Bythopirellula goksoeyrii: one gene and its partner. Each later gene encodes a partner of the first gene's protein in a complex. Links are inferred from orthologs where the notes say so. Each region holds a gene or a part of one and is shown on either strand. Other genes may lie near its edges.

Region 1 (15,235 bases):
CGATTTCGCCAATCGCCTTCTTGAGTGCCATCGCCAGTGATCCAGCTGCAAACACACACTCGATACTGCCACGGCCGATCATCGCATCAAGGTCGTCCAGTTTGTCGATCTTGAGGCCGCTGAAAACCACGAGTTGCGTGGCCAGACACTTGCGCATTGGCCCGTCAAACTCCGACGCTTCATAGAGTCCCATCGCGACATGGTCCATCGCGGCGGGGATAATCGTGCTCGATGTATCGAGACTTCCCGCGGAAAGCGCTTCGTGGACATAGACTCTAGCGATCTTCTCCGCAAATTCGTTCGTGAAATGAGTGAGTCTGTCTGCTAGTGCAGGAACGTCGTCAGGAGTGGCGTTCCATAGTACACGCTCGATTTCGTAGCGACGCGTATTCTCCAATACGAGAACCGACCCTGGCTTGGCAGCGGCAATCTGATCCCGAGCCGCGTCAGTGATTGAATCCGTTTCTTCGTTGATCCAGTCGCTAACGAGAGTCACTTCCTGGCCCAGCAGTTCGCCCAGCCGAGAAGCTACCTTGCTGAGTGACCCTTCAGGCTTGCGTCCGATATGGCCAAATACGATTTGCTTCCAACCTCGCTCGATGCCAAACTTCAATGTTTCCACCATCGAGCGCAGCCGGATATCGCCCTCACCAACCTTGTCGCCCGGTTTGGCATCGACATCGCCGCGGATAGCTACGGCGGTTCCCGAAGGGATATCGGACAAAGTGTCTAGACGGGGAACGTCAGCAAGATAGTCGACGAGCTCCAAAGTGGGGGCGGCTGCCCGACCAGCAAGTAGGGTATTGCACCACTGGGTCATTGACTCGCGAGAGACAGACATGGGGTTCTTTCTTGTTTGACTGGAAATAAAAAGGGGAAAGGGTATGATGCGCCCAGAGCAATTGCTATCCCAAACGCGGTCTAAGGACATCCTCAAAAATAGAAAACTTAGGTGGTTTTAACAAGGCACTGCGCCTTGTTTCTCCCCAACATCCCTATGCCAACACTACTCGACACAATCAACTTGACCGAGACTTCTCCTTCGACAGTCACCACACTGGGTGCCCGTTCGGTGGTGCCAATCGATAATCGTCAATTGCCAGATCATGTGCAGCGGGCATTCGACGATCCGCTGGACTATCCCCCTCTCGCAAGCGCCACTGTACCCGGGGATCGCGTTGCTATTGCCCTCCAAGCGGGTGTCCCGCAACTGAATCAGATTCTCTCTGGAACACTGTCAGCTCTGGCACACGCAGGCGTTGAGGAAGAGTACGTTACGGTCGTTGTTCCTCCGGGGCAAGAACAGCTTCAATCCGAATTGCAAGACGAATTGGGATCTAGAGTTTCGATTGTCGTTCACTCTTCCGACGACATAGAACAACTTGCCATGCTTGGCGTGACTGAAGCAGGGGAACCTTTGCGGCTCAATCGAATTCTGTGCGATGCGGATCTGGTGATTTCCATTAGACCTGCTCAAGGCAAGTCCTCGCACCCGATGCCAATGGAACCGATTTTCCCAACTTTTGCGGATCAGGAATCTATCAACCGATTTCAGACGCCTCGCCATTGCGAGACGCCGAGTCAGCGGGCGAGGCTGGCTCAGGAATCAGACAGGTGCAATGCATTGCTTGGGTTGAGTTTGTCCATGGACGTGGTACCTGGCCCTGAGGGTTCGGTCGCCGCTTGTATGTGCGGTACTCCCCGTGCCGTGGCAAAGCGATCAGCACAACAGTATCGAGATATTTGGGGATATACTCCGTCGGAAAGTGCTGATCTGGTTGTCGCATCACTTGGTAGTGACCCATCGCAACAGACCTGGCACGCGTTGAGTCGAGCGTTGTCGGTGGCCGAAGAGCTGGTCTCTGCAAACGGCGCGATCGCGATCTGTTCTGCAATTGCCACGCCTCCGGGTCCAGCGCTAAAGCGTCTCAAGGACACTGCTGACCTTTCCGATTTAGAGAACAAACTAAAGAACGCTCACCATGCAGACAGTATTCTGGCACGTCAGCTATGCCGAATCTTACAGCAGCACACGGTCTATTTGGCCAGTTCTCTTAAGCCTACCACGGTTGAATGCCTAGGAATGGCACCCATTACAAACGAGGAAGAACTTGGGCGGTTGATTGCATCGCAGAATAATTGCCTCCTCTTGGACCATGCCCATTTTCTGCAACCGAAGGTTTCAGAAGATGCCTGATCAGTCGACACCTTGGGAGGAAGTCTATCGCGATCTTTCGCAACAATGTGGAGTTGTTGCGCTCACGGATTGGTCGCAGATAGACATTACTGGTAGTGACCGCGCGACATTCTTGCACAACATGTGTACCAACGAGATTCGTAAGTTGTCCGCTGGTCAATGCTGCGAAGCATTTTGCACGGATGTGAAAGGTAAGATCCAAGCCCAGGTGTTCGTATTCATCGAACAGGACCGAATATCACTTCTCACCGTTCCAGGACAGGCCGAACGGATCATAGCTCAACTGGGGCGTTATGTTATTCGCGAAGACGTTGAACTAGCCGATAGTACTGCCAAGTACGCTTGGTGGATCGTCGTGGGCCCCCAGGCTCACGCAACTCTCAAGCAAAACACTGAGAACGAAAACGACATCCCAACACAAAACTACAATCACGCCACTTGTACACTGGCTGGACAGCAAGGTCTGGTGGCACGACTCCCGATACTTTGGCCGGGGGCATTATTGGTCCGAACTGCTGCTACAGATTCGCCCTTAAATGGCCTCGATGTGCCAACAATCGATACCGATTCGCCCGTATGGTCCTCTCTTCGAGTCGAATCCCAGTTGCCGCTCTTTGGCATCGACTTCGATGATTCGAATCTACCGCAAGAAGTGAATCGCGATGCTCAGTCGATTAGCTTTACCAAGGGTTGTTATCTCGGACAGGAGACGGTTGCGCGCATCGATGCTTTGGGGCATGTGAACAAGAAAGTGGTGCTAGTTTCTATCCAGGGAACCTCTGTACCTAAAGTTGGAGCGAAATTGCTAAGCGGCGATTCCGAAGTTGGGACGATTACGACTCCTTGCTGGTCTCCTCAAGCGTCTCGCCCTGCAGCTTTGGCAATGGTAAAACGTGGAGCCAATGAAATCGGTAGCGAGATGGAAAGTCCGGCAGGCAGCGCAGTTATTGTGGAGTCGTTGCAGAATCAGTAAAACTTAAAGCGTGTTCAACTCACATTCGGCAATTCGGCTATGGTAAATCCTGAGTGTGACTCTAGCCAACTGCTCAGGCGCTCAAGCCCATCCCCGTCCGCCGGCACCTGTCCCATGAGTGTAAATTGTTGCCGAGCCATGGCGTTCTTCAGATTGCACAATAATGCCAGCATGCGCTTGCCAAGTTGCTCCTGCTTCTCGGTAGTAAGCTCCTCGCTGGCCATGGTGACTCTTGATTCGGTTCGTTGGGGACTCCAGGACACCAGCCGACCCTGACTTGCCTTGAGGATGTGCCCAGCGGCGAAGGCCCGCCGTAGGTGTCCGGCACTATTGAAGTGAAACACCGGGTCGGAATCGAAATAGAGGCTCAGCGCCTCGCCATTGCGAAAACCTGCAAAGACTTCGACGGTGCGTTCTTCAATTTCAACTTGAAGCATAACACGAGGAACTAGGGCAGTTGCGTCTCGGAGCAGGTCTTCGCGGTCTTCTGTGTGGCGAGCCATAATTAGGAAATGAACAATGTGCAATACCCAATGACCAATACATTGGTGCTACTTACCTGTATTGGTCATTGGGTATTGGAAATTGGGCATTCAAGTTTGAGTGCGACATGACTCGGAAAACCGTCTGAACCTCTACAGCGGAGTATCGCCGGCCGTTCCACGGCGTCGCTGATAGCGGCGACTTGCTCGCTTAAGAAAGGCGCGTTCTTCTTCCGAGAGGTTCTCGAAACTGGTTCCATGTAACCGAGCCAGAATTGCATCGACACGAGCATCCTCATTGGCTTCACGTTCCCGCCGTTTGCGATCCAATGCTTCCTGTTGTTTGTCCTGGATATGCTCAACGAGAACTGCTGCGTGATCTTCTTCGACCCAATCCCCCGCTATCCAAATCTCATCGTCCGAATCTAGTTCGTCGATTGCCAGTCCGACATCGTAGTTCTTCGACGGCATATTTCCACGGGCCGCGTACAGCAGGAAAACGGAAGCCAAAGCAAGCGGAAACCAAGCGGGAACCAGGGCGTCTGGATTGGCCTGGCCAACCAGCACGGCACTTGAGATAGCCAAGAGGATGGCCGCTCCCAAAGCGACATGCGAAGTTGCATAAGCTGCGGTGTTGCGACCTACGACAGGCCACAACACGCCTCGCAGGATCTCGGCACCCGCACAAGGATCAACCGGGAGGAGATCGACCAGGAATAGACAGCAATTGATCCACACGATCATTTGCCCTACCAGCTTCATCGAGAAAAGCCTCGTGCCAGGTCCAGGATAAGCGAGTTCGGGATTGAGGGGACTGAAGAGTAGTTCCAAAACGCTACGATCCCCCGCGAAGGCCAATCCACAGCCAGCAACCACAATGAGCAAAAGTGCAACCAAGGGGCCAACCAACCCAGTAAGCAGATGGGCTGGAGGATCAGCGGGGAGGTGGATCCTCGATAATCCGCCAATGGGGCCTAAAACTAACGATGTCGCATGACCTCCGACACGTCTGGCCGCTAGCAATCGAACGAGTTCATGAAGGGCGACGCTCACAAGCAGAACTAGTAGCGCCAGACAAACCAACCGCGTGTTCGCTCCCCCGAAGGTATGGGGAATGAGATATCCTTCGGTCGTAATGACGCTCTCAGCTTCGGCATGAATTCTGTTGAAATCTTTGGTCAGCAGCAGAGCACTCAAGGCCAAGATAGGGAAGAGGATGTGTACACGCACATCGATCCCACGCCAACGTCCCACGCACAGACTCAGCCGTTCATTCGAAGGGTTCATGTTGGTACTCGCCGTGGCTCAATAATCTGGCCCATTGATGAGGTCGACGGAGGAAGCGGTAATGCCATGCTGGCTGATGGGCAGCCTGAATAGACAACACACCTTCCAATTAAGTATCCTACCAACGGTTGCAATTGTCGGCAAACCAGAGTTTTCTGGAGCGGGAAAAAGTCCTTGAAATGGTACTGCGAATCCCTGGAAAAAACCACAAATGTCCGAGAAATCCAAGCTCTTGCTCAAGACAAGCCGTTTCCGTGTGGTGGAGCACACTTTGCAAGCTGGGGATGGACAAAGTGTCGTTCATCGCCAGGTGATTGAGCATCCCGGGTCGGTAGCCATTATTCCCCTCTTGGAAGGAAATCGGGTCTGCCTGATCCGGAACTATCGCATCGCGGTGAAGAAAACCTTGATCGAACTTCCAGCCGGCACGATCGAACCCCCCGATTCCCCTTCAGAGACGGCTATTCGAGAACTAAAAGAGGAAACCGGTTTCGAGGCCCAAAGCTGGCAAGAACTACCGAGTTTCTATCTCTCACCGGGCATTCTCCGTGAACGCATGCACTTGTTCGTCGCTGAAAATTTGACGGTCGGTTCCACCGCACGCGAAGCTGGAGAGGACATTGAGAACTTGATCGTCCCCTGGGAGGACGCGGTGGCCATGGCAATGCGGGGCGAAATCGAGGACGCGAAGACGCTTGTTGGTATCCTATCGTGGGATCGAGTGCGAGGAAGTTAAGTCCTCTACTGCAATCCACGCACCAGCAGGGTCAAAATGGGGGCGATCGCCAGACAGGCTCCGAAGACGACCAGCCCTGTCGGTGGGAGAGTGCTCCGCAGTTTGTAGACCGCTGGCAAGAGCAGCAGCGACAACACGCCGATAAAGGCCCCAGCAAAAAGCATTAATTCACGCAAGGCCAAGAGTCCTTTTGCTTCAGGCGAATCGGCCAACCAAAAGTGAATTGCCACGATCGCCAAATCGCAGAAGAACAGCGTGGTGATCGTTACGGTCCAAGCCACCGTGATTGCCTCGCTCCCCCGCGATTCGGCGGGAGTCCGGTATTGAAGCTTCTTTTGCTTCTTGGATGGCTTGTTCTTCTTGGCAGTCATAAGACTCGTTGCGAGAATTGCACGGTGATGCAAAAAAACAGCAAAGTGAGAGCTTAGACCATTTAACTTTGTGCCCCATCGTCTGGCTAGGACCTGGAATTCAAAATTTCAGATTATTTGATTTGCCTGTCGAGTAGATTCGAGCTATTTTTTCTTCAGCGGAGGCTTATGACGACCTCTCGCGCACCTTTTCCCATGCGGCTTCCACCCATCCTGCCGCATTGGCTGGTTCAACAGCCCCATATTCAGGCCATTGCCGAACAAATCAACGACATCAAATCGCAGCTCATGAGCTGCGCGAACGATCGGAACCATATCATGTCAACATCAACTCTTGATTCCATGCAATCTTTGCACGAAGCTTTGGAGCCTCTAGGCGTAGTACGGACCGAGAACGACGACTTGGGGACCTGGATACACGACTCGTTTGCAGCCCTAGAGAAACTGCACGAGGAACTCACGCAGTGGCAGAGCGAATTGGCACGAAAGGAAACGCAACTCGACCTGCGTTCGGATGCACTGGAAAAGTGCCCTCAGGGTAGCAGTGAGGATCAGCAGCACCAACTGACGGAGCTCCAGGAAGAGCTAGCCGCGGCCAAAGAAGACGCGAAAGTCCTGGAAGAAGAAAAGGCTCAGCAACTGATTCAATACGAGAAACTGGTGAGCAAATACGAGCAAATCAAGTCGGAGCTGCACGCGGCTCAGGAACAAGTCAGCCAGCTCGTGTCCACAATCGAGAGCCAACGCCACAGTGCCGAAAAGGCACGTGAAATCTGGCAAAAAGAATTTGAGCGACTGCACGTAGCACTCGATAAGCACCATGCAAAACTCCTGGTCCATCTAGAGAAATCAACAACTCTGGAAGAGGGGACGGAAACGGGCGAACCTGATCCGACGAAAACGGTTCCTTCAGTTGCAGAGAGCCCGGCTCCTCGGCAACGGAACCAATCGCGGCGCAGAGCTAAGAAATAGCAGCGCATCTGCACTAAGTGCGAATAGTCCAAACGGTCTCGAATCGGTTTGATCATTCGAACCCTAGGAGTGAGGGAAGAGACTCTCGCAGAGCCACACAGAGGAAACGACAACCTCTTTCTCTGTGACTCCGCGTCTCTGCGAGAGTTTGTCTTGAACGTTTTCACAAAGAGCTAACCGTCCATGAAATACCATCCCCACGCTGCACATAATAGCCAGCCTTCAGATGTTGGAGGTGGTACGTCACCCACTTTAGAATGCCCATCCCATCGGCTCCATCCTGATTCTGAGCAGGTGCGGCACCTACTTGAGCAACTCGACGATGTTGTCTTCCAAGCGATCCGCGGAGATGCTGCGTCGCTAGCGAAGGCCCACCAGTTGTGGCCCCAGGTGGTCGAGATGATCGGCTGGGAACTTGTGGAAGAATCGCGCGAACAGTATTTGCGCTACGCTACCGATCTCATGAGAGAATGTGAAGCGGATCGCGTGCGCAATCCCGAGCATGCCATTGCGGCGATTGAAGTGATCGAATTGCTGACGGGGCAATAGAAGTTGAGGATTGAGTGTGGAGAGTTGAGGACAAGAATCGGGCTCGGGACCCTCAACACTAAACACTCAACTCTAGACCCTTCCCCATCGAGTCCAAAAACTGCTGAAACAGATAGTGGCTGTCGTGGGGACCAGCGGATGCTTCGGGGTGGTATTGCACGCTGAATGCGGCTAGATCCCGATGCCGGACACCCTCGATCGAGCCATCGTTCAGGCTGCGGTGGGTGACTTCCAGAACTTCCGGCAGTGAATCTTCGTCAACGGCAAAGCCGTGGTTCTGTGAAGTAATTTCAACAGTTCCGTCCTTGAGGTTTTGCACTGGCTGGTTCGCGCCCCGATGGCCGAATTTCATCTTGAAGGTCTTTGCCCCGCAGGCCAGGGAGAGCAACTGGTGCCCCAGGCAGATGCCGAAAATTGGCTGCTTTCCTAGTAACTCACGGATTGTGCCAATTGCATATTCCAGCGGCTCCGGATCGCCGGGGCCATTGGAGAGGAACACCCCGTCGGGATTTTGAGCTATCACATCCGCAGCCGTCGAAGTCCCTGGCATAACCGTCACCCGGCAACCCTGGTCAACCAGATGCCGAGGAATATTCCACTTCATGCCATAGTCCAGAGCAACAACGTGGGGTGATTCCGCATTCCCCATTCCGCATTCCGCATTCAAATGCGTCCAGTTGCTGACGGTGGAATCCCATGTGGCGGACTCGCTTGGCATGACCTCTTGGACCAAATCGCGGCCGACCAGGCCGGGGCTCGCCTTGGCCTTGGCCACCAAACTGGCGTCGTCCAGATCCGTAGTGGAGAGCACGCCCCGCATGGCTCCCTGGGAGCGAATACGACGGACGAGGGCTCGCGTGTCGATCGATTCGATGGCTACGACCCCCCACTTTTTGAGAAACTCTGAAAGTGAGGCCTCTGAGCGAAAATTGCTTTGGATGCGGCTATGCTCCCGCACGACGAAGCCTGCCAAGTGGGGACGGCTGCTTTCGAAGTCGGCTTCGTTTACGCCGTAGTTGCCGATTTGGGGGTAGGTCATCGTGACAATCTGCCCCCGATAGCTCGGATCAGTGAGAATCTCCTGATAGCCGGTCATCGAGGTATTGAAACAGACCTCGCCATCGACTTCGCCCTCGGCGCCGATCGAACTGCCGGCGTAGACGGTTCCATCTTCGAGTGCCAATTTTGCCGGTTGTGCCATTTGAATCGTTGCTACTTTACCTGCCGGGGAGTGGGAAGGGATTTGGCGGTCAAGCCAGGTCAGCTCTTACGACGATAGCCCAAATTAGGCTGTGGGTCTCCGGGTGTTGAACACGCAAGTGAGACAACCGGTCAGCCTAAACTTCGAGGGTTCTTGCCCCGGCGAGCAGGGACCCTCTTTTTATGCGCTGAGGAGATTTTAGCGAATCTCGGCCCGAAACTGTAGGGGCTAGAAAATTAACGCGAAACCGCAAGCGCCCTAGCCGGACTAACACCTTGGTCCGGGAAAAAAACAGTATTCAGAGGCTAAGCCTCTAACAGCTATTGCCAAGTCCAGTTGCCACTGGGTGCGGCCAACTTCGCACGGACATCACCCACGGCAGCGACTTCTTCGATCTCGTCAGCGACTGTCCAGGGGATGAGTTGCACGCCACCGGAAGCACTCACGACGAAATCGTTGCGGCGGCGTACGAAGTTCGCTTGGGAATTGACCTGACGAGGGGCATAGTACTCGCTCAGAGCCAGGGCGTGAGTTAGCTCGGGCAAAGTGAGGCCTGCCTTGTCGAGCAAGCCCTGCTTGTCGATCAGGGCGGCCACGACGGCCAAGTCCATCGCGTTGCGCAAGGATCCGAACGAGGAATCGTGGTCGGCCAGTTCGTTGAAACGCTCGGTGAATTTATTGGCCCAAGCAGTAGCAGCGGCACCCGCTTTGGAGCTGCTTTGGCGAATGCCTGCGGCATTGAAATGATCTTCTTCGGTGAGGCATTGCACGCCCTGGCCGCGAAGTTCCCAGGCCAGGCCGGCAGCATCCTTGGCCAAGGGTTCGTACTTGGGAGCGAGCCACCAACGAGGCGTGGCACTGGTGCTGCCGCGACTCGAGGCGAGCATTTCCATGAAGCTTGGCATGTCTCCGACGGGGGACGCATCAAAACCCATGGCGAGCCGTTTCATGCGGAAGTCGGCGGCGACCATGGTGCGAGCGAAATGGCTGGATTGTGGTACACCGGTGACAGTGACGACTTGTGGGCCCAGGGCCTCTTCCATCGTGGTCATCGTTTGCTCGGGATCGCCCATCGACTGGATGCGGCGCATCACACCGCGGAGTCGCTGCATCCCGGCGGGGGTGGGATCAATCGAGCAGGAGATCGCTTCGAGTTGTTCGACATCGCGGGTGCGCAATGCGACGACCAAGTCTTCTAGCAGCAACACGGGGCGGCCGGTCGTGGCACCCACCACATTGCCCAATCTATCGACACGCCATCCTTCGGCCGGGCCCGCGATGACGACATCGTTTTGTTCGGGATAGACAAACACATACTTCACCCGTTGTAGTCCTGCTAGGTAGCGGACCGACTCGGGAAGCTCCGAGCCTTCGGCCAAGTGCTTGGCGACTTCGGCTTCAAGTTGCTTGAGCGACACGGCGCGCACGTCGGTGAAGGCCTGCAAATCCTCGGGCACTTCAGCGAGCGCTGACTCACGCATCTTGGCCAAGGCGGCTTCGTCTTCAACCGTGGGCGCCTGGACGACACCCTCGGCATCGACGGCGATACCACCGATCGCTTGTTGCACAAACTGTGCAGATAGTTCCGCCGTGGCCAGCGACCAGGCAAGACCTAATGCCAGAACAAAAACGGGACAACGATAGCGGGTTGAAAATCGGTTCATCTCTTGTGCTTCTCCTCAGGACCAAATCAGAAGTGATTCGGCGGAACGCTAACGACACAATCTCGCCCGGTGTGGGCAAGAGAAGGGTTGTTGGGTATTGGTTGCCTCTCCCTTTAGACTAGTCGGTAAAGAGACGATATTCAACATTTTTCGCCCCATTTCTCTTCTCAGCCAGGGCAAAGCAGCCGTTTTGTATCTTCTAAACGCCTTCACTGGGCGGAGATCAAGTGCCGCAGCCAGATTTCCGCCGGTTTTGGCAGCATTGGCAAGAGGACATTTACGCTTCCGATCATGCGGCCTGTAACGTCTCCACGATTGCCAGTCGGACAATTGGACACAAGAGAAGGCTACGCCAAGTGCAGCAATTGGTTACAATAGGACTATCTTGCGAGAGTGAAACTGCTGACCCCTGCCAAACTGCATGAATGCTTATCTGATAATCCGCGAGGGCTCGAAATGGGCGGATGTCATACGCCTGGTTCCTGGCGAATCGGCAACCATTGGACGGGCCCCGACCAACACGGTCTCGATTAAAGACGAGCGATGTAGTCGTAACCATGCTGAGGTCTTTTTCACACAGGGCAAGTGGATGCTCCGCGATCTGGAAAGCCGCAATGGCACCCTGGTTAGCGGCGTGAAAGTCTCGCAGGATCACGAACTCCAGCCGGGCGACATTATCCAGATTGGCAACTCTCAGTTGGCTTTTGTGCATGAGCTGACCGAAGCGTTTCCCGAGTCGGGGAGCTTTCTGAAATCGTCTAAACCTATGGGCGAGCCTGATGCGATCACCGGCGATTTGGGTGAAGACACCGAGAGTGTGTTCGAATCTTTCGAACCAACGATGATTACGCATCGCAAAGATCAGAGTCGCTTTCTCGATGAGAGCGACCTGGACGAAAGCGATGAAGCGTTTCCCAAGGTCGGCCGCGCTGCTGCCAAACTCTGCCGCCTCGCTTTCGATTTGGCCAAGTCGACCGACATCGTCTCACTGGCCAATGCGACACTGGCCGGCTTGTTCGAAGGAACCGGCGTGGATGCCGGCGCGATTCTGCTTCGCTCGCAAGATAACACCGGCAAACGACAAGCGGAGGAGTTGGACGTGATCGCATCACGGAGCGACAGCGAACATTCGTATCACCGAGTTTCGTCGTTTCTGACTGCGACCGTGTTGCGTGATGGGCAGGCGGTCATGGCACGCAACGTGATGGACGACAGCGATCTGGGCAACCGCGACAGCAAAGGGGAAATCCTGGCTACCAGTGTCATTTGCGCTCCCATCCGCATGGCGGGGAGCATCTTTGGTCTGATTCATCTCTACACCACCGGTGCTGACCGCACGACCGATCCCGAGGATCTAGAGTTTACGCTGGCCGTGGCGGACACCGTCGGCGTGGCCCTGGAGAACATGAACAAGCGGCAAGAGCTGGCCGAGAACCTCAACCAGATGCGAAGCGAAAACGTGCAGCTTCGCGAGCAGCTGGGTGTGCAAAGCGAGATCGTCGGCTCCAGTGAAGTAATGATGGAGGTGACCCAGCAGATTGCTAGGGCTGCCCCAAGTCGCGCGACAGTCTTGATTCGCGGGGAGAGTGGCGTCGGCAAGGAACTGGTCGCCCGGGCCGTGCATTTCTCCAGCCCGCGGGCGAAGAAACCGTTTGTGTGTCTCAACTGTGCCGCACTGAGCGAGTCGCTACTGGAGAGCGAACTCTTCGGCCACGAAAAGGGTTCCTTCACGGGTGCTACCGAGCGGAAGATCGGCAAGTTCGAGCAGGCCGACAAAGGGACCCTGATGCTTGACGAGATCGGCGAGATGGGCCAGTCACTGCAGGCGAAATTCTTGCGCGTGCTCGAGGGGCATCCCTATGAGCGCGTGGGTGGAACGCAACAGATCAAAGTCGATGTGCGGGTAATAGCCGCGACGAACCGCGACTTGGAAAAGGATGTCGCAGAAGGCAAATTCCGCCGCGATTTGTATTTCCGCCTGCACGTGTTGGAAATCATCGTTCCTGGTCTACGCAAACGGCCCGGTGACATTCCCGATCTGGCAGAGTTTTTCCTGCGCCGCTTTAGCGAAGAGACGGGTCGCAAGCTCAAAGGATTTACCCCCCGCGCGATGGAAGAACTCTTGAGGTATCGCTGGCCAGGCAATGTGCGTGAGCTCAAGAACGTCATCGAACGGGCCGTCGTGCTGGCGCGCGGCGAGTATGTGGACCACACGGACTTGGTGCTCTCTGCATTGAAAACCGCTGGCGACACGGAGATAGGAGTCGAGCTGGCCAACCCGAAGGACTATGAGCCGATGTCCCTGGCCGATATCGAGCGAATTCACATCCTGCAAACGCTCAATTCCACCGGTTGGAATAAGAGTCGATCAGCCGGTATTCTGGGAGTCGAGCGTTCAACATTGGACAGGAAGATTCGCCGCTACGGCCTAGTTGAGGAAAAACCTCGGGCATAGTAAAACCCTTAGCCGGAGGCACACCTGCCTCCGGGATAGCGCAACACTGAAATTCTCGGACCTCGTGGCGGTCCGGCTAGGAGCCTCCACTGGACAAATCATTCGACGCTATCGTCTGTGGCTCCTGTGTGGTGGATGTGTTGGTGCGTCCGGTGCCATTGGACGTGCCCATCGGCGGGGGACAATTGGTCCGCACCGAACCTCTGCTGATTACCACCGGAGGAATTGTCTCCAATTCGGGGACGACTCTGGCGAGACTTGGCATGCGCACCGCCGCATTCACCTACGTCGGCAAAGACGAGTGGGCTGAAGTCATTCACTCTCGGTATGCCGCGGAGGGAATTGATACTTCGCAACTCATGACGCATGAGACCGAGCCAACGAGCACCACCGCTGTGCTGATCGATCCCCAAGGGGAACGCAGTTTTTTGCATGCCGTTGGGGCACCCAAGCAACTCAACAAGCAGGCCTTCCTCTCGAAGCTCGAATTCTTCGCTAAGAGTCGGGCGATGCTGCTGGGATACTACTCGCTGTTGCCGAACTTGCAGGATGATCTGGCGGAAGTGCTAAAGGCAATTCAAGCAGCAGGATGCCTGACAGCGCTCGATGCCGCCGGAGACGGCGGCACCATGGAGCCACTCGCCGAGTGTTTGCAGTATCTCGATGTGTATGTGCCGAGCCACAAGGAAGCGAAGCATCAAACCGGCGAGAGCGATCCGGAAAAAATTCTCACCACCTATCGCACCGCAGGTGCAAAAGGACTCCTAGGGGTCAAGCTCGGCGAGCAAGGTGCCCTGCTAAGCCCAACCGACGGTGAGTACGTCGAAGTTCCATCCATACCCCCCCCGGGACCCGTGATCGACACTACGGGTGCAGGGGATAGTTTTCTCGGCGGATTACTCACAGGCCTACTGCGAGGCATGAGCCCAACAGAAGCCGGCCGACTTGCCGCCGCATGCGGGGCTTGTTGCGTGACGGGGCTTGGAGCAACAAGCGCGATTCGCGATTTCGAAGCAACAGCTAAATTGGCAGACGCAAGGCAAATCTAACTTCTTCTAGCCGCGAATCAACGATTCGCAGGGTTGCGCACCTCGGAGAGGGATATCTAGAGACATACCAGGGGACAAGAAGCTGGGGGGAATTGAGCGAATACCTTATCCTCTTTGTTGGAGTTCAGCCTTTAGCCTGGACATGGTGTTGTAAAGAATTCTCGAAAAGCAACCTAAGCGACGGCTCATCATCAACTTCGAGATTTTGTAGGACGGCCACTCCTGGCCGTCGCTCACCGCGATAGATAAAGGCAGACGGGCAGGAGTGCCCATCCTACGATGTCATGAACTCGAAATGCCGAAGTTTTTTTGAGTCGTCCCTAAAGTTTGAACTCCAACACCCGCTCAAAAGCCAAGTAGTCCTCAGGGTTTTCAAATATCGACAGAAGTGCAACGGCTCGATTCAGCACGTGAAACTCATTTCAGTAGAACATCGACGAGGACGGCGTGGCATGGGGCGATTCTATCACCTTATGCGTCGCCTGATGAGAGCCGCGTCCCCTCTTCGTTACTAAAAGTTCAATTAACCGGGACAGGTCTAATATTGTCGTTTTGGGATGACTTTACTTGACAATCCTCGACAACGGATAAACCAATTCGCGGGGAATCGCTCCGCCCTGTTCGTTCTTCAATCTAGACTAACCCGGGGCGATCTTTATTCAAGCAGATCTTCCCAGATTCTCTGAAGTCATCCCACCAGTGGCACCCTCCGCCTGACAACTAGCCCCTCATTTTGCTCCCAACTCTGTCCAGTCGCTAACGTTCGCGGTTGGCCAATAGTCGCTGCGCGGCTGTTCTTTGAGTGGCACAAAAACAGTTGTGTAATTTCTCCTCGGCATCCTGATAATGGTACGTGCGATAAGTAATAAGAACGCACTATCGCCCGCAAGGGCCTTGCGGGTTTGCTCGCGCCAGGTCCGCGCGCTGCTTGAATTTGGCGACTTTGACGAGCAAGTAGCGACCAGTGTGGTGAGGTTGTGTTTACATAACCCCGTCACGGAAAAGCCAACGCAATTCGCATAAGTCATGATAGGCCAACGAGTTGAAGCCCACCGGACCGACGCAACGAGAGGGGGTTTTGTTTTGTAGAAAAAGTTTTCGACAAAATGTGCGGGGACAAAACCCCTGCTTCGGTGCGCAGGATCGAAAAAGAATCATGAGCTTTACACCGTCGCGAAACCAGGAATGCCCAATGCCCAACTAACCACTAACCCCACCAAACCAAGCTCTTTGACAATTTGTAATTGTGCGCGACGCTTCCCGACGTCTGGGAAAGTGAACTCGCTTCATTTTGCGCGC
Region 2 (16,340 bases), 550 kb from region 1 along the record:
GCAACGCGTCCCATTCTTCCTGGGGTACTTGGGCGGAAATCTGGGCTATACGTTGTTCAACGGGGATGGCCGCGTTCTGTGGAACCTGTTCTTTATCCTGAGAAGTTGCTGCTGCTGGAGAGATTTCGATATGCAATTCCACCTCGCTCCCTTCAGGTAGCGCTACTGGGCTAAGCGGTAGAAATACACCTTGTTGGTAGGTGGCATGAATTGATTGCATTTGAAAAGTCCTCATGGCAGATCGAATGGTTTGACACTATTATACGCTAAAGAGGGGGACTCTTGCCAGCGACTAAGAAAGCACCGGGTGATACGATGCAACACGGCCGGACTCTGTGTTAACAATCCTTACCGACTCACCGTCGCGAAGCGATCTTGGAGGGCTTCGACTTGCATCTCTTCCTCGCGCAGTGCTTCGAGGGCGGCGATGGCGGCGGTGGCTGCTTCGATGGTTGTGAGGCAGGGGACACCGGCCTGGACGGCGGCAGCGCGGATTTTTCCTTCGTCCGTGCGAGCCCCTTTGCCCCTCGGAGTGTTCATCACCAAGGCCACGTCGTCGTTGGCAAGATAATCAAGAAGGTTGGGATGCCCTTCGCGAATTTTCTTCACTGGTTGTGAAGGGATGCCGGCTTCGCCGAGTACTTTCGCAGTTCCTTCTGTTGACAGAAGTGAGTAACCCATCTCATGCAACCGGCGGGCGAGGTCGATTGCTTGGGGTTTGCCACGATCGGCAACACTCACGAACACGTTGCCCTCGCTGGGGAGCACCGTGCCGGCGGCGAGTTGGCTCTTGGCAAAAGCCATGCTGAAGCGCGGGCTGATGCCCATCACCTCGCCAGTTGAACGCATCTCAGGGCCGAGCACAATATCCACACCAGCAAACTTGATGAAGGGCAACACGCTTTCCTTCACGGAGACATGGCTTGGAATGGGGTCCTCGGTGATTCCTTGCTCAGCCAGTGACACGCCAGCCATCACTTTGGCTGCGATTTTGGCCACAGGCAGGCCTGTAGCTTTAGCAACAAACGGCACCGTGCGGCTGGCACGGGGGTTGACTTCGATGACGTAAAGGACGGGGCGCGAGTTTAGAGTTTCGAGTTTCGAGCCAGAATCTCGTGTCTCGCAACTCGCGTCTCGCAACTCGTCGCTCTCCTCCCACCTCACCGCAAACTGCACGTTCATCAGACCGACGACTTTTAACTCGCGTGCCAGGGCGGCTGTCGCGTCGCGGATTTCTCTTACCACCGGACCCGGCAGACTGTAGGGAGGGATTGCACAGGCCGAGTCGCCGGAGTGGATGCCTGCTTCTTCGATGTGTTCCATGATGCCGGGGACGATGACGTCTCGACCATCGCAGATCGCGTCGACATCCACCTCGGTCGCACCTTCCAGGAAGCGATCCAATAAGACGGGCTGGCCCTGGGCAACGACGAATGCTGCGGCAGTAAATTGTTCGAGTTGTTGTTGGTCGTAGCAGATTTCCATCGCTCGACCGCCGAGTACGAAACTCGGTCGCACCAAGAGCGGATAGCCGATCTTGGCTGCCACGCGACGTGCCTGGTCCATTGTGCGGGCAATGCCGTTGGCGGGCTGCTTGAGATCGAGTCGCTCCAACAACTGCTGGAACTTCTCGCGATCCTCGGCTGCTTCAATTTGTCCAACGCTCGTGCCAATGATCGGCACTCCGGCCGACTTGAGTGCGCGGGCCAGATTCAATGGCGTCTGACCGCCAAACTGCACGATGACGCCATCGGGCTGGACTCGATCGCAGATATTGAGCACATCCTCGACCGTGAGCGGCTCGAAAAACAAAAGGTCGCTCGTGTCGTAGTCGGTACTCACCGTCTCGGGATTCGAGTTAACCATAACAGATTCGATTCCCAGCTCACGCATAGCAAAGCTGGCGTGACAACAACAGTAGTCGAACTCGATTCCCTGACCAATGCGATTCGGTCCGCCGCCGAGGATCATGACCGTCAAAGGGCGAGAGTCGGGAGTCGACAGCGGCGAGCCAGGGAGTGGATCGAGTATTCGAGCTCTCGACTCACGACTCTCAGCTCGCGACTCTTTCGTAGGTATCTCGTCTTCCAATTCATATGTTGAGTAATAGTAAGGCGTGTAGGCTTCGAATTCAGCGGCACAAGTGTCGACTGACTTGAACGTGGCAACAATGCCTAGTTCGAGGCGGCGTTGGCGGACTTCGATCTGGGTGCTGCCGAGCATGATCGCCAACTGCCTATCAGAGAAACCTTGTCGCTTGGCGGTTCGTAGCAACTCAGGTGAGAGTTTGTCCCATCCACCGACGCTCCGGATTCTCTCCTCGGTCTCGACGATCTCCGCGAGGTTGTCGAGAAACCAAGGATCGATATTCGTCAGTTCATGGATTCTCGCAGGAGTCATTCCACTCTTGAGGGCGTAGCGGAGATACCACACCCGCTGCGGGCCGGGGCGGGCGAGTTTTTCTTTGATCTCTTCTTCGCTTGGTTGTTGGTCCGTTCCCCACAGGTCGCTGCCATCACAGCCGAATCCGAAGCTACCAACTTCCAATCCCCGCAACGCCTTTTGAAACGATTCCTTAAACGTGCTGCCGATTGCCATCGTTTCGCCGACACTTTTCATTTGAGTGGTGAGCGTGTCATCCGCGTCGGGGAATTTTTCGAAGGCAAACCGTGGAATTTTCGTCACGACATAATCGATCGTCGGCTCAAAACAGGCGGTCGTCTTGCGGGTAATGTCGTTGGGAAGCTCGTGCAGCCGGTAGCCCACAGCTAACTTCGCAGCGATCTTGGCGATCGGGAATCCGGTCGCCTTTGAGGCCAGAGCACTGGAGCGACTCACGCGCGGATTCATCTCAATGACGATCATCCGCCCCGTTTCTGGGTGCGTAGCAAACTGAATGTTCGATCCGCCCGTCTCGACACCAATCTCGCGAATGACGGCCAGACTGGCATCTCGCATCCGCTGGTATTCTTTGTCTGAGAGAGTCTGCGCCGGTGCGACGGTAATCGAGTCCCCCGTATGGACTCCCATCGGATCGAAGTTTTCGATGGCACAGATGATGACGACATTGTCATCGACATCGCGCATCACTTCCATCTCATATTCTTTCCAACCGATAATCGATTCCTCGAGCAGCACCTCGTTGGTAGGCGATTGATCGAGACCACGGCGGACCAGTTCATCGAACTCCTGCCGGTTGTAAGCAATGGCCGAGCCACTTCCTCCCATCGTAAAACTAGGCCGCACGACTGCCGGCAGGCCAATCTCTTTCAACCACTCGCGGGCTTCATCGATGCTGTGGATCGTCTTGCCGAGACACACTTCCAGGCCGATCTTGTCCATTGCCTTTTTGAATCGCTCACGACTCTCAGCCTTATCAATCACGTCAGCATTGGCGCCGATCATTTCAACGCCATACTTCTCCAGTACGCCATGCGATTCAAGCGCCATCGCCACGTTGAGCCCTGTCTGTCCGCCAAGTGTTGGCAGCAACGCATCGGGCCTCTCAGCCTCAATCACCTTGGCAACCATCTCCCAAGTAAGCGGCTCGATGTAGGTACGGTCGGCCGTAGACGGATCGGTCATGATCGTTGCGGGATTCGAGTTAACGAGGATCACCTCGTACCCTTCCTCGCGGAGAGCCTTGCAGGCTTGGGTACCTGAATAGTCAAACTCGCAGGCCTGGCCGATGACAATCGGTCCCGAGCCAATGATCAGTATGCGGTGAATGTCGTCTCGTCGTGGCATAGTACTTGTAGATTCGTTTTCCGTGGCGAGCCGGATGCGTCAGCTTCCGGCATCGGTGAGCGGGGTCGTCTTGATTTGGGTCAAGCACAGCGATCAATAAAAACACGTGTAAAATCGCTCTATCGTAGCCCGAAGCGGGGGGGAGGTTCAAGTGCCGGATGAATATCGCCAATCAGAGGAGGGAACGCCAACAGGTACGCTTATTAAATGCACCTATGCTAGAATACAGCTATTGCCGAAGAATCATTATTTGCTCTTACTTTCCTCGTCGGCGAATCCATCTCAGGCTTGCTTCCCAAAAGGTCGGCGTATGCGCTGCGACAGGTTCGTCGGCTAGCCAACGTTGGATGTCTTCGGCGAGTGAAGCGGCGGAAGGGTAGCGGTCTTCGCGATTGGGAGCGATGGCCTTGAGGCAGATTGATTCCAAAGGCGGGGGGAGCCAAGGTGAGTGTTCGCGAGGTGTGACACACGCCTGCTGCTTGATCTTCTGGATCACGCCGCTCAGGGAGTTCTCCTCATGAGGCAATCTGTTTGTGAGCACATGGTAGAGTGTTACTCCCAGGCTGTAGATATCGGCTTGGGGACTGAGATCACCCGTCTTGCCAGCAGCCTGTTCGGGGCTCATGTAGGCTGGGGTGCCGATTGTGGAACCCTTGACGGTGGGAGCAAGGCCTTCGTTTGTTGAGGCAATTTCCTGGTAAACGATTTGGTGCTGATCGGTACCACTGAGCACCTTGGCCAGCCCCCAATCAACCACAAGAGTCTCGCCATATTTGCCAAGCATGATATTGGCCGGCTTGAGATCTCGATGCAGAATTCCTCGGCTGTGGGCGTAGTCAATGGTGTGGCAAACGTCGACAATGCGGCCTACGAGCTTCCGGAGTTCCAATATCCGATCCCCGCGGTCTGCATTCTGAACAGAAAACTTGTCATGGAAACGCCGAACCACTTCTTGCAGACTTTCTCCCTCGATGAATCGCATCGCATAGTAGGGTCTACCTGAGGCGTCAAATCCCAATGCGTAGACAGGTACGACACCTGGATGCTCCAGCCGTCCCGTGACCTGGGCCTCCAAAAGAAATCTCGCACGGGCAGCGACGTCATCTGCAACGTGGGTCTTGATCTGCTTCAAGGCGACCATGCGGCCAAGCTGTTGATCTTGGGCGATGGAGACTTCGCCCAGACCCCCTTCGGCATACTTGCTGACAATACTAAACCGTTCGTCGTTCTTGCCGCCTACGATTGGAGCGGGGAGTGCGGAAGTACGGTCAAGTGTGCTATCGCTGTCGGAGGGTTCCGTGCTGTCTGCTTCTAAATCCTCCAGGGGATTGAGCAAAGAGCCACTAAGTGGTGCTGGGAGCGTTTTCCACATTGAGGCAGTCTCCAGCCCACTGGCGGCAAGCCGCTCGGCGACCTTTTCAGACAACTCATCTAGCTGGGCTTCCGCAAGCACGCCTCGCTCACGCAGAAGTGGAACGAGTGAAGTCGTCGGCGTGTCAAGCCACTCCTCGAGTACAGCTAGGAGTGATTCGACACCGACCACTTTGTTCTCCAATGCCGTCAGGCAAACAACCAGATCTTGTTCTCGGTCGGATTTGGCCATGGCAAAAAAGACTGGATTCTATTGATAACGTAAGTCACGCTCATTGCGTTATTCAAGATAGCCTTTTTCCTCATGTAATGGCAGACGTCTAGGTGACAAGTCAAATTTCTTTTTCTATGTAACATCTCTTGGGGATCTCAACTTAGACCGTTAGTAAGATCGTTTCTGGATCACATAACAAACATCACAGTTAACCGCCAATTTTCCCCTAATGTCGCAGCCACACCTCCCCTGGAGTTGCGGCTGCGAAGAAAGCAAGCGGTGATGTCTACCGTTTTGTTGCCGATCTGTATTACGCCACTGCGAGACTTCGATCTGGTTTTCGCGTCCGATGTGATCATCTGTAAAGTCGTCCTCGATGAGTAACTAGGTCGCAAAAATGTTCAAGTCACCGCATGCAGTCGGCGAGATGCCGAGAGGCATGCTGAGAGATTAATTATGCAGTTGGCAATTCGACGCGCCGCAACCATCGATGCGTCTATTGCAACAAACGTGGCAAGCAGTTTAGTTTGAAGCTCGTGCCCAAAGAGTAGACATTTGACACCAATCTGCAAAGTCAGGACGATATTTCGTCATTTTGTTGCCCCCGGGATCAATTCGGATTAGACTGACGAGAGATCGGGGATGGGATCACACTCCACTTTTCTCGTGCTTCGCTCGTCGTGACGCAAGATTCCATGGTCCTCCTTCGTTCCAATCGAAGTTATTGTGGGGAGACGAGTATCATGTCACTTTCTTTCCGAACAAGTATAGTTGCAGCGGTCTTGGTAAATTTTTGCTTTGCGACGGCGACTTGGGGGCGTAGTTGGCAGGACAACGGCGATCATATCAACTGGGGTAGTGCGCTCAATTGGTCGCCGATCAACATTCCGCAAGCAGGCGACGATATATTTATTGGCGACCTAGCAGCGGCGGTAGGCGATTCGACGGTAATCGATCAGAACTTCTCGATAGGTAGCCTCGCGCTCACAAGTGGTGCCGATGCTGATACCGCGGGCAACGTACTTGATGTCGATGGAAACATTACCATCAGCGGTGCGGGCACCACATTCATAGCCACTCAGCATGCGGGCGGACCCGCCTTTACGACCGTCATGGCCGAGGACGTCACCATCAGCGCTAGTGGAGCCTTTAGTTTACAAGGTGGACGCGTGGTGTTGGGCGATTTGCTCGGTGCTCCGGCGAACGTTGCCAAGTTGACAATCAATGCCAACAGTTTTCTCTCTGGCTACGGCGTGCTCCGATTTGACGAAAACCTCGGCGGTGTCCCCACCGTCACCCTATTTAACGACGGCGTACTGCAATCACGCCGGCCGGTTGGAGCCAACAATACTGATCGATTTACGCTCACAATCGAAGCCAGCGACACCAACGCGCGACACGACATTGACGGCATCTTCGACATCGGCGTAGTAAGCATCGACGAACAAACGACGCTCGACCTGCAAGTCGAAACGAATATGTTTCATGGCACGATGAACTTCGAGGCGGGATCCATACTCGAATTGAGCGACCCGCTTCTGACCGACGGCGCGACGTTTAACATCGACGCGGGGTTCGGCGCCGCGGGCGTACCGCGTACGGCCATCGTGCGAGGCAATCGAATTAGCTTCGACCCCTTAAATGGTGGAGACAGTGGCTCGCAATTTAACGTAAACTCGGGCACCATCATTCTCGAGGAAAAATTCGACATTCACCCCAACTCGGAGGTTAACTTGGCCGCCAACACCTCGCTGGTGTTCCAGAGAATCCAGCCGTTTACCACAGCCTCGAATATCGACGGCCAACTAAATTTTAACGGCACAGGAACCGAGCTCGTCGTCGATAAAAACCATGTGCTGAATATCGAGTTACCCAGCTTTGATTGGGACGGCCCTGAAGACTCAACCACCACGATCAATTCGTCGACGTTGAGAATCAACAGCAACGACATCGAAACGGGCCCCGGAAACTCGTTCGATGGCACAATCAACTTCAATGCTGGATCTTTTGAGCCAAACATAACGGGAGGTTGGTCATTCAGCGGCGTCCTCAATACCGACTCGACTGCGGGAACGTCGTCAATTAGTTCGACTGAATTAATGACGATCGACGGCGGCTCAATCAATGTCGATGGTGGCCTGACAGTTTTGGCCCTGCCGACAAACTTCACTGCCAGCGCTGCTTCGAGTACCGCCATATCATCCGGATCTACTTTGCGATTCGAAGGGAACGCTATTTTACAAGGCGGCAGCACACACACGGGGGCCGGCACTTTGCAACTAAGCAAAGCTACGCTGTTTGTTAACGGCAATCAGATAATCAATATGCCGAGTGGAACCGTCAATTTAGACGAGTTCGTGAGCGGAGCGGAGTCCATCCAACTCACCGGCGACCTGACAATCAACGCCAACTCGCTAGGCCCGAATAATGCCTTCGGCGACAATCTTAATGCGTCAATCGATGCCATCAGCATCAACAATTCGACGAGTACGCTCGCGGTCAACCTCACCAATCCTGCTCACGAGTGGACGCTTGCACCGAATGGACGGATTGTGATTACTGGCGGTGCGACACCGACCGTCTCGCTCGCCGGCTCCGACCTGAATATCCAGGGCGAGATTACTGTGACCGATAGCACACTGTTTACGGCCCGCGTCGATTTGGAAGCCGGCGGGCTGATACGCGTCAATACCGTCGGCAAAGAACTTCGCTTCTCCGGCGGCAACGCGGCCACACCCAACACCATTGCCGGCGGCACGATTCAAGGGTCCGGAGAGATCACCGCTAACGGCGCCGCGGTATTAGTGGGCCACGGCACGATCGACACCAACGTGCGGTTCCTCGCCGGGTCCGATCTGCTGGCTGACAACGGCACGCTGATCGTCAACGGCACCCTCCTCGACGCCGACATCCTTGGGACTGCCGACCTCGATGGCACGCTGCAACTCGGCATGACGCTCAATACCGCGAATGTCAGCGCGCTGCAACTAAACGGCGGTTTCGTCACAGGTCAGTCGATCACCAACAACGGAGTGACCGAGGGCTTCGGCGCGATCTCAACGGTTGGATTCACCAACAATGGAACGCTCCGGGCGACCGGCGACACGGCAGGCGGCCTCACCATCGACACCACGGGCGCTCCCGATCTGGATGGCACGGGGATAACCGGCGTACTGGAAGCGGTGAACGGCAACATGCGGATTGTCAAAAGCCCCACCGACGCCTTCGGTGGCGACGCCACGGTTGGTGTTTTTCGATTCCTCTTCTTCGACAACGACTGGACTCTAGGGACCAATGGCACGCTGAACCTAAACGGCGGTTTGTCGAACCTCGTGCCTGCCAGACTGTCTGTCGGCGGAGTCTCGAATCTCAATGGCACCATTAACGTGAGCAACTTCGGCCGCATCTCTGGCGACGCCAACCTCGGCAGCACCTTAACCGTAGTCCTCCCGACCGGCAATGACGTGTTGGTGATGGACGAGGGCGCCTCCACGATCGCAACGGGCACCACCTTCACCGGCTTCGGCAGCGTGGTCAACTCTACCACCGGCGACATGACCCTCGCCGACGGGTTCGACTCCGCCGCGCTCATCTTGCAGAACGACGGCGACTTGCATCTGGGCTCATCGCTGGGGCAGATTGAGCTCGCCCAATTTGAGCAGACTGCCACCGGCACACTGTTCGTCGAACTGGCCAACACCGGCACACAAAACTTTGATTCGCTCTCCGCTGATTTCAACGCCACGCTCGCAGGCACGCTCGACGTGACGCTCACCGGCGGCTTCATGCCCAACCTCGGCGAAAAGTTCACGATTGTCACCGGCGACACCGCCCGCTTCGGCACGTTCAACACCGAGAATCTGCCCACGCTTGGCGGCGGCAACATGTTCGCAGTCAACTACAAGGCCAACTCGGTGGAGCTGGAGGTAATCGCATCCTCACTCACCGCCGACTTCGATAATGACGGTGACGTCGACGGCCGCGATTTCCTGGTCTGGCAACGAGGCGGCACTGCTCCCCCGCTTGACCCTGCAGCTTTGGCTCTATGGCAAGCAAGCTACGGCACACCTTTGATGGCTTTGAGCGCCAACGTCCCCGAGCCGTCTACATCGGTCATGTTGCTGATGGAAATCGCTACAATGCTCTTGCGCCACAAACAGTATGCGTAAGTTGGCGAGCCGGGAAAGTCAGTAACCGATGTCTGGTAAGGGGCAGAGCGTATTCGCGCCGCATTGCGGCTAACAAGAGACGACGCGGCCTGGGTTGCGGGGGTGAGAGCCGTAATCTAAGATTCAGACTTGTACCACCGCCACATCTTCTGGAGCCTATGTAAGATGATCACTGTTGGGATGAACTATCACGTTATCGAGGGGAAGCAGGCGGACTTCGAGGAGAAATTTGCAGGGGTCCTCGAAGCCTTGAATGCGGCTGAAGGACATACGAATTCCACATTGTGGAAAGATGTCAGCGACCAGGCGTCCTACTTGATCACCAGCGAGTGGTCCGATGAACAAGCGTTCCAAACGTTTATTCAGAGCCCGGAATTTCGGGCCGTTACTAATTGGGGGAAAGAGCAAATCCTCTCGGGGCGACCGCAGCATAAGATCTATAAGAGCTGAGGGTCACGTTCCGCACTGAGTTCCCCAATCTCGTCTGTCACTAGTGCTAGCACCAACTTCGCCGTCAACGACGTGACCAATCTTATCCCAAGATAAATTCTGAGCTATTCCAGCTTCAACAATCTCGGTAAAATTGCACTTCTCACTGCCGGGCATCTAGGAACGGATCTCCTTTACTGCAGTTCAAGACGAACCGCTGCCGGGCATAGTGAGTGGGAGAGTCGCCGGGAGCAGGGTGCCACCGACGACGCTCGTACCGCATTGAGAACGAAAGTGGGCGCATGCCATCGAGTTCCTTGAGAACCGTGCTTGCTGCGCACAAGATAAGGAGATCCGCACTATGCTTGTTTTGTCTCGAGGACCCCAAGATAAAATTGTTTTCCCCAACCTCGGCATTACGGTCGAGATCCTGCGTGTTGACGGCCATCGAGTGCGCGTGGGGGTGGATGCCCCCAAAGACATTCGTATCCTACGACATGAGTTGACCGAAACACTCAACGGCGAGTTGCAGAGTGAAGCCGAACGAGAGGCTGAATCGAAACGGACCCACGATCTTCGCAATCGACTCAACGGCGCCCAGCTTTCCCTGAGCTTGATGGAAAAGCAACTCGATCGAGGAATGCATGATGAGGCTTTGGCCTCACTACATTCGGCGATTCACGAGATTGACCAGCTAGATGGCAGTGCGAAAACAGAAGTTTCCGATGATTCTGTTGGAGAACCGGCGAACCCTATTCCTCGTGCCCTGCTAGTGGAAGACGATTCCAATGAATGTGAGTTGCTGGCCGGCTATCTGCGAATGAGCGGCTATGAAGTCGAGACTGCTCAAGACGGCTTGCAAGCAATGGTGCAACTAGCGCGCCGGGATCGTCCCGACGTAGTGCTACTCGACATGCACATGCCGCGCATGGACGGACCGAAGACGGTCAAATCGATTCGCTTGAATCCGGACTATAGCGGTGTGAAGGTGTTCGCCGTGACAGGCTCGCAGCCCGAAGAAATGAATGTGGAAATCGGACCGCGTGGTGTAGATCGCTGGTTCCAAAAGCCCATTCGCCCTCAAGAGTTGGTCGATTCCTTAAATGATGAGCTTCTTGGTGCGGCGAAGGTCCATTGACCTCGCTTCGCTAAGAACTTCGAATCGTTTAAGGTTGGTCGGTGTGCCTCGGCCAATCTTCGTTTGAATCGTGCATTGCAACGTCTGGGGGGCAGAATTATGGAAAATCAGTGTCGTGCGTGTCTGACAAGATACGGCTTTGCCGTACTAGCGACCGTGGTGGCAACTTGGGCGCGCATGTCGATGCATGGCTGGCTGGATGATCATATGCCTTTTGGCATCTATTTTCTTTCGGCAATGTTGACAGTCTGGGTAGCTGGAGTTGGTCCAGCAATACTATCTCTATTCTCCGGCATCGCGGCGGGGGTGTATTGGGTCATTGAACCTCGCTATAGCTGGACGGTCACCGAACCCGCAGACCAATTTTCACTGGCAATTTATGCAGTCGTTGGAACAGCGGCAATCGCAATTTACTGGCGCGCGGACTCCAGGCAGGTCGCAGTCAATCTTCAATCGGCAGCCAATGCGGAACTTACCGAACAACTCCGAGCAGCAGACCGCAAGAAAGATAACTGGCTGGCACTGCTTGCTCACGAGCTGCGAAATCCGTTGGCTCCGATTCGCTCGGGTATCGACCTGCTCGATCGAGAAACGTTGAAGTCCGAACAAGTCCGCGAAATTCGCAAGACGATGCGCCGGCAAACCGAACAGCTTTTGCGTATTGTGGAAGATTTGCTCGATGTCTCTCGCTACACCCGAGGGCAACTGCGACTGGAATGCGAGACAGTCGATCTTCGCGAGATCGTCAAGGAAGCGATAGAAATGGTCGCACCTATGATTGCAGAAAACAATCATGACTTGAAAGAAGTGAAATACTGCCAACCCTTGGTCGTCAATGGCGATCCAACAAGACTGATTCAAGTCGTTTCGAACTTGCTATGCAACGCGGCAAAATATACACCCCGCGGTGGGCGGATCCAAGTCTTGCTGGATGGTGACTCTGATTCGGCGCGAGTTTGTGTCATCGACAACGGGATCGGGATCACCAAAGAATTGCAAAGTAGTGTGTTTGATCTCTTTGCTCAAGCGGACTCACCTCGCAATCGTGATCGGCAAGGACTGGGTATAGGCTTGGCATTAGTGAAATCACTCATGGATATGCATAGTGGCCAGGTTGCCTTGCACAGCGACGGGCCCGGGAAGGGGAGTCACTTTACCATCACGCTGCCGAGACAGGATTCGGCGATGCTGGTAAAAGTCGAACCTCCCGAGTCAACTCCAGAAGTAGCAGATTCGGCATCTATCGAAGGTGCAACGGTGTTGCTCATCGACGACAATCAAGAGGCAGTACATACCCTCGAAGCTCTGCTCTCGCTAGATGGTTGCCGGACTTACGCCGCGTTCGATGGGCCGTCAGGACTTGAGGCGATGACGGTCGTGCAACCTGATTTTGTTTTGCTTGACATTGGCATGCCGGGAATGGATGGATATGAAGTTGTCCGCAGGATCCGCAAGGAAGCCGCGTTGCCGAGGCCCATCGTAATTGCCATCTCGGGTTGGGGTAGTGAAGAAGATCGTCAACGAGCTTTGAGGGCGGGATTTGATGACCATCTTGCCAAACCAGTCGACTATGGCGAACTCGTCGACTTGCTTCTTGCGAAGGCAAGTAAATGTGATGCGATGGAAAGCATCGCCGAAGGCCGCAAACCTCAAGATTTGCTCCGTGACAAAGGCTTCCAGCCTGTGAAATGAGTGGCAGAGGCAATCAGTCGAGTGATTTGGCAGACTCCAAGTTGCCCCACGGCAACTCATTCGGGAAATGATGGCTGCCCCACGAAAACTTCTATGTCATGGTAAGGATGTGGTCTCCAGATGAGAAACGGTTCTTCGTATTGCGCCCTGTTTTTAGTAACGCTTCTGGTTCTCTGCACAGGGAAACTGAGTTCAATCTGCTGTGCCGATTCTATAGTTCTTGAGTCGGCAGAAATGGGAAGTGCTGGCCAAGTGGGTGGTACGGCGATCCAAGCTAGTGAGTATGTCGGCTGGCGGTTGACGACGAGTGCTCCCTTGACTGTTGAGCAAGTGGGGGGACATATGTATGCGATCCCCGATCAGACTGGAGAAGTGTTTGCCGCGCTGGTAAGGTTGGCATCGCTCAGTTCCATGCCTGAAGGTTCACCTTTCACGGAATCGGAACTCATAGCCAAAGCTACATTCCGTCCAAACTTTCCTAGCGACGATTTTCTTACACCATTGTCTGCAACTCTCATTCCTGGAAGCTATGCGTTGGTCTTCGGGACAGGTTTGTTTGATGCCACGGGGGGAGCGGGATTGATCAACGGAGTTGACCAAGCTTACATTCCGCCGACGAGCAAATCATCTTATATCTCTTGGAGAGTTCCTTCCTCGGGCTCTTCTGCGGACTGGCATCCAATTCAAGCTGAGAACATGCGATTCGTGATCGTGGGACAAGAGGCAAGTTTCACTGCTGATTTCGAAAACGACGGCGACGTGGACAGTAATGATCTCACGATCTGGCAGGGTGCCTATGGGACAAATTCTTCTGGTGATGCCAATGGGGATGGGGACAGCGATGGCCGTGATTTTCTTGCCTGGCAACGGCAGTTCACGGGCAGTGGAGGAACCGCATTCTCGCAGACCACGATTGTGCCGGAGCCCGGGTCCTTCGTACTGTTGCTTGGACTCGCAATGGCAATCGCCGTAAGATGTTGCAACAATTGGTAGCTTTCCAGCTTGGGATGAGCTATAATTCACGTTTGCTGCGCGGCCAATGCCCCTCGAAGCCCGCGATTTTTTGGCGGGCGAGAAGCTAATCACTCGGGCGCAACTTGGAACAGGGATTTAAGATGAGATACGCTTGTCGGGGAATTGACAGACTCACATTGGTGTGCTTCACCATCCTGGCTGCTTTCTGCTCTGCACTCCACGCAGAAGAGCCGAACGACATTTTTGAGGACGCCACCATCCTCTCGCCGGGTGTGCTTTCGGTATCGGATGATTTATTCCCATCACTGTACCCGGATACGATCCTCGGCGCTCGCGATATGTTCGGTGGCATCTCCGAGTACAACGACGACTTCGAGCCTGACTGTGAAGCTCCGGGCAATGGACAATCGTCGGCTCTGTGCGGAATTTCCACCAACAGCGGCGAGATCAGTTTTGCGGTGACCGGCTATCCCGACGAGAGTTTTGTCGGTGGCCATGGCGAGTTTGGTGAGTATGAGGTGTTCGTTGACGCATACGACTTTTTTGGCGACCTCGTGGATTCGTTCAGTGAAATTCGCACCTTGCAGCCTGGGCAGGTAGATTTCTTCTCTTTCGATAATTTCGAGTGGATTGGTGGCACCTACGACGCCTATATCGACAACTCCCTGGGAGGAGATCCCGGCGACGTCGACTTTTTCACGTTCACAGGCCTTTCACCAGGGGCCACATTCACTGCAGAAACGGTCGATCCCAATGTCATTGAAATTGATACCTATCTCGGTTGGTTCGACTCCGCGGGGGTTCTCATCGCAAGTGACGACGACGGTGCTGGAGGAGTTTTGTCGTTGATTCAGGGCGTTGTACCAAGCGATGGGAAGCTTACTTTTGCCGTTACGGGGTATAACGATAACGACTTTGTCGGGGGCCATTCGGAAGATGCTCAATACGAACTTATCCTGACCTTGGGCGCAGCCGGAGACTTCGATGGCGATGGCGATGTCGATGGGAACGATTTTCTCGTTTGGCAACGCAATCCCAGCATGGGCAATCTGGCTGATTGGCAAACCAATTATGGCATAGGGGCACAAGTTGCGGCGATCTCCGTGCCCGAGCCGCAGGGGTTCCTGCCGTTACTTCTTGGCTGTTTCTTGATTTTCTGGTGGCGGTAACGGGTGGTATTTCAGAGTCTGAGAGCCACTCGTCGCAATACTATCGGAATTGAGCCATGTTGCCTCAGTGCTGCAAAGCTGAGATAATGGAATCTGTTTCGTGATCGGCGAGTGGCCTTTCACACACTCCTCCTTCTGATGTTTCTTCCGCTGCACATTAGTCGATTCAGTTACGTAAGTTGGTGAAACCCGGATGTGGGCTGGTGTTGAATTCTCACCAGCCTCATGTCGCACAAGGAGTTTTCGATGAAGCATCCAGAACTCGCTCATGACATCATGGTGAGCCGGCTAATAACGCTGCGTCCCGAGATGCATGTATTCAAAGGGGTAGCACACTTACTGAAAAATAATATCACCGGCGCACCGGTCGTTGCACCTCAAGGGAATTATCTCGGGGTGTTTTCTGAGAAGTGCTGTATGAGTGTGCTGACACTCACAGCTCAACTGGCGTGTGAAGATGAGAAGAATCTAGCCCACAGACTGCATGCCAAAGATGTTATGGTGAGTCGATTGCTGACTCTGTCTCCAGAGATGGATGTCTTCGATGCGATTGGATTGTTATTGAAAAACCACATCTCCGGGGCACCGGTCGTGGATCGCGATCAAAATTTTCTCGGCGTCTTCTCGGAAAAAACGAGTATGCGGGTACTGATATCATCAGCTTATGACCAGTTGCCAACGACTCGCGTAGAGGCATTTATGAACGAGGAATCTCAACGAGTGATCGATGAGGATTTGGATTTGATTTCCATCGCACAGATTTTTCTAGACACGCCCTATCGTCGCCTAGAAGTCCTGCGGGATGGTCGCCTGCTCGGACAGATTAGTCGGCGAGATGTCTTAAAAGCCCAACATCATTTGTCTAAGTTTGTCAGCAACCCGGACGATAATCTCACAAACAACAATTGGATGATTCATAGAAGTGATGGGGATTCGGAGGCCAGCGACGAAGAGGTACCGACCCCCGAAGTCGGTTCTTTTATGGACCAAAAGGCGCGCACCATCGACGAAGAGACGGATTTCCTAGAGATCGCGAGAATCTTTCTAGATACTCCTTATCGACGACTACCCGTCTTACGAGATCAGGAGTTAGTTGGTCAGATAAGTCGGCGTGATGTACTCAATGCAGCCCACGACCTGATGGCTGTACCACCGCCGAAACAGGAGACAACGCTGCTTTACTTGAGTTCGATTGTTGAACGAAACGATGCTCCGATTGATTGAGCTACTTTTGAAGAAATATCTCTGAGTTCATCGCTAGCCTCTTCGCGAGTTGTACCAAAGCATTGCACAAAAGCATTACTCGTTTGTGGGACAGTGTTTATGTCGAAACATCAGGTTGGTTAGAGTAATACTACCAATCCCCTTCTCCACCCAGAATAAGGGTTGTCCGAGCCACGATCCATGATAGGCTTTACGGCGCCTGCTCTGCGATT

Evidence for each region.
Region 2: the proteins of carA (region 1) and carB are in contact, whole or in part, in a solved structure (PDB 1KEE), measured with the Escherichia coli proteins. The link is inferred for Bythopirellula goksoeyrii from one-to-one orthologs.

Annotation. Positions count from the first base shown.
Region 1 is NZ_CP042913.1:1,617,204-1,632,438, forward strand. The notes cover bases 6,698-9,506. They hold carA (glutamine-hydrolyzing carbamoyl-phosphate synthase small subunit), read right to left. Parts: upstream 8,769-9,506; coding sequence 7,626-8,768; downstream 6,698-7,625. Other genes in these bases: Pr1d_RS06495 (hypothetical protein), read left to right, coding at 6,698-7,018; Pr1d_RS06500 (hypothetical protein), read left to right, coding at 7,202-7,567; Pr1d_RS06510 (DUF1598 domain-containing protein), read right to left, coding at 9,089-9,506. Outside these bases: pgk (phosphoglycerate kinase), read right to left, coding at 1-841; Pr1d_RS06465 (lactate racemase domain-containing protein), read left to right, coding at 998-2,197; CAF17-like 4Fe-4S cluster assembly/insertion protein YgfZ, read left to right, coding at 2,190-3,170; Pr1d_RS06475 (hypothetical protein), read right to left, coding at 3,185-3,673; Pr1d_RS06480 (zinc metalloprotease), read right to left, coding at 3,806-4,939; Pr1d_RS06485 (NUDIX hydrolase), read left to right, coding at 5,151-5,675; Pr1d_RS06490 (hypothetical protein), read right to left, coding at 5,681-6,046; more of Pr1d_RS06495, read left to right, coding at 6,365-6,697; more of Pr1d_RS06510, read right to left, coding at 9,507-10,432; Pr1d_RS06515 (sigma 54-interacting transcriptional regulator), read left to right, coding at 10,854-12,887; Pr1d_RS06520 (carbohydrate kinase family protein), read left to right, coding at 13,031-13,936. UniProt on the Escherichia coli protein: Small subunit of the glutamine-dependent carbamoyl phosphate synthetase (CPSase).
Region 2 is NZ_CP042913.1:1,070,530-1,086,869, forward strand. Bases 149-4,062 are described here. They hold carB (carbamoyl-phosphate synthase large subunit), read right to left. Parts: upstream 3,748-4,062; coding sequence 349-3,747; downstream 149-348. Other genes in these bases: Pr1d_RS04275 (antitoxin family protein), read right to left, coding at 149-220; Pr1d_RS04285 (serine/threonine-protein kinase), read right to left, coding at 4,004-4,062. Outside these bases: more of Pr1d_RS04275, read right to left, coding at 1-148; more of Pr1d_RS04285, read right to left, coding at 4,063-5,350; Pr1d_RS04290 (beta strand repeat-containing protein), read left to right, coding at 6,076-9,501; Pr1d_RS04295 (antibiotic biosynthesis monooxygenase family protein), read left to right, coding at 9,667-9,951; Pr1d_RS04300 (response regulator), read left to right, coding at 10,292-11,068; Pr1d_RS04305 (ATP-binding response regulator), read left to right, coding at 11,168-12,760; Pr1d_RS04310 (hypothetical protein), read left to right, coding at 12,881-13,753; Pr1d_RS04315 (hypothetical protein), read left to right, coding at 13,876-14,904; Pr1d_RS04320 (CBS domain-containing protein), read left to right, coding at 15,151-16,128. UniProt on the Escherichia coli protein: Large subunit of the glutamine-dependent carbamoyl phosphate synthetase (CPSase).